Regions from separate parts of the Streptomyces sp. NBC_01283 genome, predicted to be linked through region 2. Evidence: riboswitches for the same ligand, from Rfam matches in the RefSeq annotation. Region 2 holds a riboswitch; the other holds the start of a gene.
What was found. A riboswitch is a leader RNA that binds a small molecule or an ion and turns the genes downstream of it on or off. The one in region 2 is predicted to bind glycine.
Positions count from the first base shown of each region.

Region 1: linked by a shared signal. The riboswitch ahead of gcvT (glycine cleavage system aminomethyltransferase GcvT) and the one ahead of gcvP (aminomethyl-transferring glycine dehydrogenase) in region 2 are both predicted to bind glycine.

Region 1 is NZ_CP108430.1:3,052,501-3,056,704, reverse strand. Features, by position in the region: gene glyA (serine hydroxymethyltransferase) at 1-1,143, opposite strand, end outside; gene gcvH (glycine cleavage system protein GcvH) at 1,174-1,551, opposite strand; gene gcvT (glycine cleavage system aminomethyltransferase GcvT) at 1,610-2,743, opposite strand; glycine riboswitch at 2,905-3,010, opposite strand; gene OG302_RS13680 (AAA family ATPase) at 3,164-3,838, shown strand; gene OG302_RS13675 (enhanced serine sensitivity protein SseB) at 3,899-4,204, shown strand, end outside.
Region 2 is NZ_CP108430.1:7,672,326-7,676,529, forward strand. Features, by position in the region: gene OG302_RS34820 (DNA polymerase IV) at 1-803, shown strand, start outside; gene OG302_RS34825 (PRC-barrel domain-containing protein) at 882-1,262, opposite strand; glycine riboswitch at 1,407-1,504, shown strand; gene gcvP (aminomethyl-transferring glycine dehydrogenase) at 1,702-4,204, shown strand, end outside.

The DNA of each region.
Region 1 (4,204 bases), 4.6 Mb from region 2:
GTCGTCCTCCTGGAAGCCACGGGTCGCGAGCGCGGGCGTACCGATCCGCAGGCCCGAGGTGACCATCGGGGGGCGCGGGTCGTTCGGGATCGCGTTGCGGTTGACCGTGATGCCGACCTCGTGGAGGCGGTCCTCGGCCTGCTGGCCGTCGAGCTCGGAGTTGCGCAGGTCCACCAGGACCAGGTGCACGTCCGTGCCGCCGGACAGGACGTCGACGCCGACGGCCTTCGCGTCGTCCTGCACCAGGCGCTCGGCCAGGATGCGGGCGCCGTCCAGGGTGCGCTGCTGGCGCTCCTTGAACTCCTCGGAGGCGGCGACCTTGAAGGAGACGGCCTTCGCGGCGATCACGTGCTCCAGGGGGCCGCCCTGGAAGCCGGGGAAGACCGCGGAGTTCAGCTTCTTGGCGAACTCCTTGCTGCGGGCCAGGATGATGCCGCCGCGCGGGCCGCCGAGCGTCTTGTGCGTGGTGGAGGTGACCACGTCCGCGAACGGCACCGGGTTGGGGTGCAGACCGGCGGCGACGAGCCCGGCGAAGTGCGCCATGTCGACCCACAGGTACGCGCCGACCTCGTCGGCGATCCGGCGGAACTCGGCGAAGTCCAGCTGACGCGGGTAGGCGGACCAGCCCGCGATGATCACCTTCGGGCTGCTCTCCTTGGCCAGGCGCTCGACCTCGGCCATGTCGACCAGACCGGCCTCGTCCACGTGGTACGGGACCACGTTGAACTGCTTGCCGGAGAAGTTCAGGCGCATGCCGTGGGTGAGGTGGCCGCCGTGCGCCAGGTCGAGGCCGAGGATCGTGTCGCCGGGCTTGGCGATCGCGAAGAGGGCGGCCTGGTTGGCGGAGGCGCCGGAGTGCGGCTGGACGTTCGCGTACTCGGCGCCGAACAGCTCCTTGACCCGGTCGATCGCGATCTGCTCGGCGACGTCGACGTGCTCGCAGCCGCCGTAGTAGCGGCGGCCGGGGTAGCCCTCGGCGTACTTGTTGGTGAGGACCGTGCCCTGGGCCTCCATGACGGCGACCGGAGCGAAGTTCTCCGAGGCGATCATTTCCAGGGTGGACTGCTGGCGGTGGAGCTCGGCGTCGACGGCGGCGGCGACGTCCGGGTCCAGCTCGTGAAGAGGGGTGTTGAGAAGCGACATCAGGTGGTCCCTAGGGGTCTTTAGGAGGCTTCAGCTGCCGGAAAACGCGGTGTACTCGTCGGCGGAGAGCAGGTCCCCCGGCTCCTCCGCGACGCGCACCTTGAACAGCCAGCCGCCCTCGAAGGGCGCGGAGTTCACCAGCGACGGGTCGTCCACGACGTCCTGGTTGGCCTCGACGACCTCGCCGCTCACCGGCGAGTACAGGTCGCTGACGGACTTCGTCGACTCGAGCTCGCCGCAGGTCTCGCCCGCGGTCACCGTGTCGCCGACCTCGGGGAGCTGGGCGAAGACGACGTCACCGAGGGCGTTGGCCGCGTGCTCGGTGATGCCGACGATCGCGACACCGTCCTCGGTGGCCGAGAGCCACTCGTGCTCCTTGCTGTAACGAAGCTGCTGGGGGTTGCTCATGACCTGAATTCTCCTGTACGCGGGGGAGTGCTGGTGAACGAGGCGGTTGTGCGGGGTGTCACTTCTGGCGCTTGTAGAACGGCAGCGCCACGACCTCGTACGGCTCGTGCGTGCCGCGGATGTCCACGCCGACGCCCTCGGTGCCGGGGGCCGCGTGCGCCGGGTCGACGTACGCGATGGCGATCGGCTTGCCCAGCGTCGGGGACGGGGCGCCGGAGGTGACCTCGCCGATGACCTTGCCGTCGGCGACCACGGGGAAGCCGGCGCGCGGGACGCGGCGGCCCTCGGCGATCAGGCCGACCAGCTTGCGCGGGGGAGCGGTCTCGGCGCGCTCGGCGGCGGCCGCGAGCGCGGCGCGCCCCACGAAGGTGTCGGACTGCGAGGTCTTCTCGAACTTCACGACCCGGCCGAGGCCCGCGTCGAAGGGCGTCAGCTCCGCGGTCAGCTCGTGCCCGTACAGCGGCATGCCCGCCTCCAGGCGGAGCGTGTCACGGCAGGACAGCCCGGCCGGCACCAGACCGACGGACTCGCCCGCCTCCATCAGCGCGCCCCACAGCTTCTCGGCGTCACCGGGCGCGACGAAGAGCTCGAAGCCGTCCTCGCCGGTGTAGCCCGTCCGGGCGATCAGCGCGGGCACGCCCGCGACCGTGCCCGGCAGACCCGCGTAGTACTTCAGGCCGTCCAGGTCCGCGTCCGTGACTGACTTCAGGATGCCGGGGGACTCGGGACCCTGGACGGCGAGCAGCGCGTACGCGTCGCGGTCGTCGCGGACCTCGGCGTCGAAGCCGTCGGCGCGCGCGGTGAGCGCGTCGAGCACGACCTGCGCGTTCGAGGCGTTCGCGACGACCATGTATTCCGGGGCCTCGGCGTCACCGAGCCGGTAGACGATCAGGTCGTCCAGGATCCCGCCGTCCTCGGCACAGATCATCGTGTAGCGGGCGCGGCCGACACCGATGGAGCCGATGTTGCCGACCAGCGCGAAGTTCAGGAGATCCACGGCCTGCGGTCCGGTGACCGTGATCTCGCCCATGTGGGAGAGGTCGAAGAGACCGGCCTTGGTGCGCACGGCGTTGTGCTCGTCGCGTTCGCTGGCGTAGCGGAGCGGCATGTCCCAGCCCGCGAAGTCGGTCATCGTCGCGCCGAGCGCCCGATGCACGGCATCGAGGGCTGTCAGACGGGGGGCGGTACTCATAAAGGGAACTCCCAGGGCATGACGGGCGAGGCGAGGTCGATCCTCCCCATCTGTCATCGGAACCTGAGAGGTTCACCACGACCCGTTCGTACGTCTCGTACAGGAGGTCATGACTTGCACCTTGGGTGGAGCCGCACAGGCGGCCCGCTTTTCAGATGTGCCTCGCCCGCGCGGTACGGGGCCTGAGAGATTCAAGGGAGGGACTTGCTCCTTCGGCGCCCCGGCGCGTCGTACGACGGCCACCGGGAACTCTCCCGCGCGGATTCAAACGGCCTGTATGGAGTTTGCGCGCACATCATTGCACGCGCCTCCGTAACAGGGCAGTGGCAGTCCAGTAATGCTGTTGTGCCGCATTACCTTCTCTTTACACTTGCCGGGGAAGCTGCGGGAAGCAGGTACGTGACCGCTATGGGGAGGCCGATCACGGTGCGCAGGACGAGCGTCTACGCGACCAACACGGGGGTGGCCCTGCCCAAACAGGCCGCCGCCCCCGCCAAAGAGGGCTACGGCTCCCTGTCCACGGCAGTCGTCCGCGACCTGCGGCAGCGGTCCGGCCACAGCCCGCACCGGCTGACGTTCGGCGAGGGCGACCTGATCGTCGTCTCCGGACTGCCGGGCAGCGGCAAGTCCACGCTGATGCGCAGGGCCGTCTCGGGCCCCCGCATCGACTCGCAGGACACCCGCGACCGCTGGGCCCTGCGCATGCCGGGCCTCCTGCCGTACGCGGTGTACCGCCCCCTGGTACGCCTCGCGCATTACGCGGGTCTGCGCAGGGCCCTGCGGTCCGGCGAAGGCGTCGTGGTGCACGACTGCGGCACGCAGGCCTGGGTGCGCCGCTGGCTGGCCCGCGAGGCCGCGCGGCGCGGCACGACCCTGCACCTGCTGCTGCTCGACGTGGAGCCGGACACCGCCAGGGAGGGTCAGCTCGCACGCGGTCGCGGCGTGTCGCGGTACGCCTTCGCACGGCACCGCAGGACGGTCGGCCGGCTCGTCGGCGCCGCCGAGCGGGGCGATCTGCCGCGCGGCTGCGGTTCGGCCGTGCTGCTCGACCGGACGGCGGCCGGGGTGCTGCGGGGGATCGGCTTCGGGGGCTGAGCCGCCCGCCACGTTAGGGTCGTGCCGCAGGCAGAGCGGGACCGATCAGGGGTTGAAGAGATGGACATTCCGGCGCAGGCGCACGCGCATCCGTACGGAGGATGGCCGGGCAACGAACTCGAAGAGGTGCTCGCGGCATCCCTGGGCACCCCGGGGGCCGGCACGGCGTCCGCGGGAGCCCGCATCGTCGAGGTCCTTGGCCGCAGCCACGTCTGGGTCCCGCTGCCGAACGGCGGGGCACCGGACAGCGGCACCCTGGACCTGCCCACGCTGGAGATCGACGGCCAGGCCTACGTCCCCGTCTTCAGCTCCGAGCAGCAGTTCCAGCAGGCCACCGGCGGCCGGATGGGCTGCACCGTGGCACCC
Region 2 (4,204 bases):
CGGAGGCGGGCGGGGACGAGCTCGTAAGGCTCCTCGGGAAGTCGCACGGCAGCGCGCTGTACGCGATGGCCCTCGCGCGGGACGAGCGGCCCGTGGTGGCGGAGCGGGAATCGAAGTCGGTCAGCGTCGAGGACACGTACGACGTGGACATCCATGACCGGGTACGGGTCAGGGGCGAGGTCGCGCGGCTCGCCGACCGGTGTGTGGAGCGGCTGCGGGCGGCGGGGCACTCCGGGCGGACCATCGTCCTGAAAGTGCGGCGGTTCGACTTCTCCACGCTGACGCGCTCCGAGACGCTGCGTGGGCCCACGGACGACCCCGGAGTGGTCCGGGAGGCCGCCGCGCGGCTCCTCGAGTCCGTGGACACCACCGGGGGCGTGCGGCTCCTGGGGGTGGGCGTCACGGGGCTCGCCGACTACACGCAGGAGGACCTCTTCGCGCAGGCCCAGGCACAGGCTCAGGCCGAGGCCGCTGCCGAGGCCGTGGAGGCCCTGGAGACGCAGCGCGAGGCGGTGCAGGAGGAGCGGGCCGGTGAGGCCGCGGCGGAGCCCGTGAGCGGGACGGTGGCGGAGCCGGTCACCGCGGCCGAGCGGCGGTGGGCCGCCGGGCACGACGTGCGGCATGCCGAGTACGGGCACGGGTGGGTGCAGGGCAGCGGCCTGGGGCGGGTCACGGTCCGCTTCGAGACGCCCGAGTCGACGGCGCCGGGGCGGGTGCGGACGTTCCGTACGGATGATCCGGCCCTTGAGCCTGCTGAGCCCTTGCCGCTGGTGGCGGTTCCTGAGGCGCTGGAGCCGCAGTGATGCCGGTGCCTGCCCCGGAGCCGGAGCCGGAGCCGGAGCCCGGAGCCCCGGAGGCGGGCCGGGTGGCCGCGGTGAGTGTCAGGGGCTCTCCTGGCCCGCGATGGTGCCGAAGTCCTTGTCCGGCGGCGGCGGTGACTGCGGGGGCGTGATGTCCAGGCCGTAGTGGTGGTAGAGCTGCAGTTCTTGTTCGGGGGAGAGATGGCGGCCCACGCCGAAGTCGGGGGCGTCCTTGATCAGGGAGCGTTCGAAGGGGATGCGCAGGGTGCCGTCGCTCCTGAGCTCGCTGGGCTCGAGGGGGACGAACGCGTCCCGGCTGAAGAGACCCGTGCGTATGGCCGCCCACTCCGGGGCGCCGGTGGCGTCGTCGAGATAGACCTCGTCGATCGTGCCGATCTTGGCCCCGGTCCGGTCGAACGCCTTGCGGCCGATCAGGTTGCGCGGATCGATATCGGTCTGCACGGTCCCTCCAACTGGTCGAGGCGTGTCGAAGTGGGGCGTAACTCATCCTCGTTCGTTCGTAATCACTACGAAAGAGCACTTCGGGGCAGGCGGCCACTCGAGGGATGGGCCGCGGTCCTCGCTGGTAGGCTGGCGCTTGGCTGCTGACCCCGTGCGGGAGAGCTCTCCGGTGGAGACACCGGGGGCGCCGAAGGAGCAACTCCTCCCCGGAATCTCTCAGGCCCCTGTACCGCACGGACGAGGTCACTCTGGAAAGTAGGGCGGGCGTCGGGCGGGCACGTTCGAATCCCTTCCTCACCGACGGTGAAAGCCGGTACTACGCCTCTCCTGGGGCGCGGGCCGGTGAAGCTCTCAGGTTGAGATGACAGAGGGGGAGGCCGTCCGGGTACCCGTGCCGTGGTGCCCCTCGCAGGTCGCGTCAGACCAGGAGGCCTCCGCAATGACCGCCACCCCTCGCATCCCGCTCTCCCAGCTCGAACAGGGCATTCCCTTCGAGCAGCGGCACATCGGTCCCGACGCCGAAGCACGGGCCAAGATGCTCGCGCAGGTCGGATACGGCTCGCTCGACGAGCTGACCGCCGCAGCCGTGCCGGATGTGATCAAGAACGCCGAGGCGCTGAACCTGCCGGGAGCGCGCACCGAGGCCGAGGTCCTGGCCGAGCTGCGCTCCCTCGCGGACCGTAACCAGGTTCTTGATTCCATGATCGGGCTCGGTTACTACGGGACGTTCACTCCGCCGGTGATCTTGCGGAACGTCATGGAGAACCCGGCGTGGTACACCGCTTACACGCCGTACCAGCCCGAGATCTCGCAGGGGCGCCTCGAGGCGCTGCTCAACTTCCAGACCGTCGTCGCCGAGCTGACCGGGCTGCCCACCTCCGGTGCCTCCCTGCTCGACGAGGGGACCGCGGCCGCCGAGGCCATGGCGCTCTCGCGCCGCATGGGCAAGGTCAAGAACGGTGTCTTCCTCGTCGACGCCGACGCGCTGCCGCAGACCATCGCCGTCATCCAGACCCGCGCCGAGCCGACCGGTGTCGAGGTCGTCGTCGCCGATCTGAGCGAGGGCATCCCGGCCGAGGTCGCCGAGCGCGGCGTCGTCGGCGTACTGATCCAGTACCCCGGCGCCTCCGGTGCCGTACGCGACATCAAGCCCCTCATCGAGCAGGCGCACGAGATCGGTGCCATAGTCTCCGTCGCCGCCGACCTGCTGGCCCTGACGCTGCTCACCTCGCCCGGTGAGCTCGGCGCCGACATCGCCGTCGGAACGACGCAGCGCTTCGGCGTCCCGATGGGCTTCGGCGGCCCGCACGCCGGTTATATGGCGGTGCGCGAGAAGTTCGCGCGCAGCCTGCCGGGGCGGCTCGTCGGTGTCTCCGTGGACGCGGACGGCAACAAGGCCTACCGGCTCGCGCTGCAGACCCGTGAGCAGCACATCCGCCGCGAGAAGGCCACCAGCAACATCTGTACCGCTCAGGTGCTGCTCGCCGTGATGGCCGGAATGTACGCGGTCTACCACGGACCCGAGGGCCTGAGGTCCATCGCGCGGCGTACCCACCGCTACGCGACCGTGCTGGCCGCGGGGCTCACCGCCGGCGGGGTAGAGGTCGTGCACGGCGCGTACTTCGACACGCTGACCGTGCGGGTGCCCGGCAGGGCCGACGAGCTCGTCGCCGCGGCCCGTGAGGGTGGCGTCAACATCCACCAGATCGACGCCGACCACGTCTCCCTGGCCTGCGACGAGACCACCACGCGCAAGCAACTGACCGCTATCTGGGGCGCTTTCGGGGTCGAGGCCGACATCGAGGCGCTCGACGCGGAGACCGCGGACACGCTCCCGGCGGGGCTGCTGCGTGACGACGAGTACCTGACGCACCCCGTCTTCCACCAGTACCGCTCCGAGACCGCGATGCTGCGCTACCTGCGCAAGCTGGCCGACCGTGACTACGCGCTCGACCGCGGCATGATCCCGCTGGGCTCCTGCACGATGAAGCTCAACGCGACCACGGAGATGGAGCCGGTCACCTGGCCCGAGTTCGGGCAGCTGCACCCCTTCGCCCCCGCCCAGCAGGCGCAGGGCTATCTGACGCTCATCCGTGAGCTGGAGGAGCGGCTCGCCGAGGTCACCGGCTACGACAAGGTCTCGCTGCAGCCGAACGCCGGTTCGCAGGGCGAGCTGGCCGGACTGCTGGCCGTGCGCGGCTACCACCGCGCCAACGGCGACGACCAGCGCACCGTCTGCCTCATCCCCTCCTCCGCGCACGGCACCAACGCCGCGAGCGCCGTGATGGCCGGCATGAAGGTCGTCGTCGTGAAGACCAGCGACGACGGCGAGATCGACGTCGAGGACCTGCGCGCCAAGATCGAGAAGCACCGCGACGAGCTGTCCGTGCTTATGATCACCTATCCGTCCACGCACGGTGTGTTCGAGGAGCACGTCGCCGACATCTGCGCCCAGGTGCACGAGGCGGGCGGTCAGGTGTACGTCGACGGGGCGAACCTCAACGCCCTGGTGGGCCTCGCCCAGCCCGGCAAGTTCGGCGGCGACGTCTCGCACCTGAACCTGCACAAGACCTTCTGCATCCCGCACGGCGGCGGTGGCCCCGGCGTCGGTCCGGTCGGTGTGCGCGAGCACCTCGCGCCGTACCTGCCCAACCACCCGCTGCAGCCTGCCGCGGGCCCCGAGACGGGCGTCGGCCCGATCTCCGCCGCGCCGTGGGGCTCGGCCGGAATCCTGCCGATCTCCTGGGCGTACGTACGCCTCATGGGCGGCGAGGGCCTCAAGCGCGCCACGCAGGTCGCCGTGCTCTCCGCGAACTACATCGCCAAGCGCCTGGAGCCGCACTTCCCGGTGCTCTACACCGGTCCCGGCGGGCTCGTCGCGCACGAGTGCATCATCGATCTGCGGCCGATCAGCAAGGCGACCGGTGTCAGCGTCGACGACA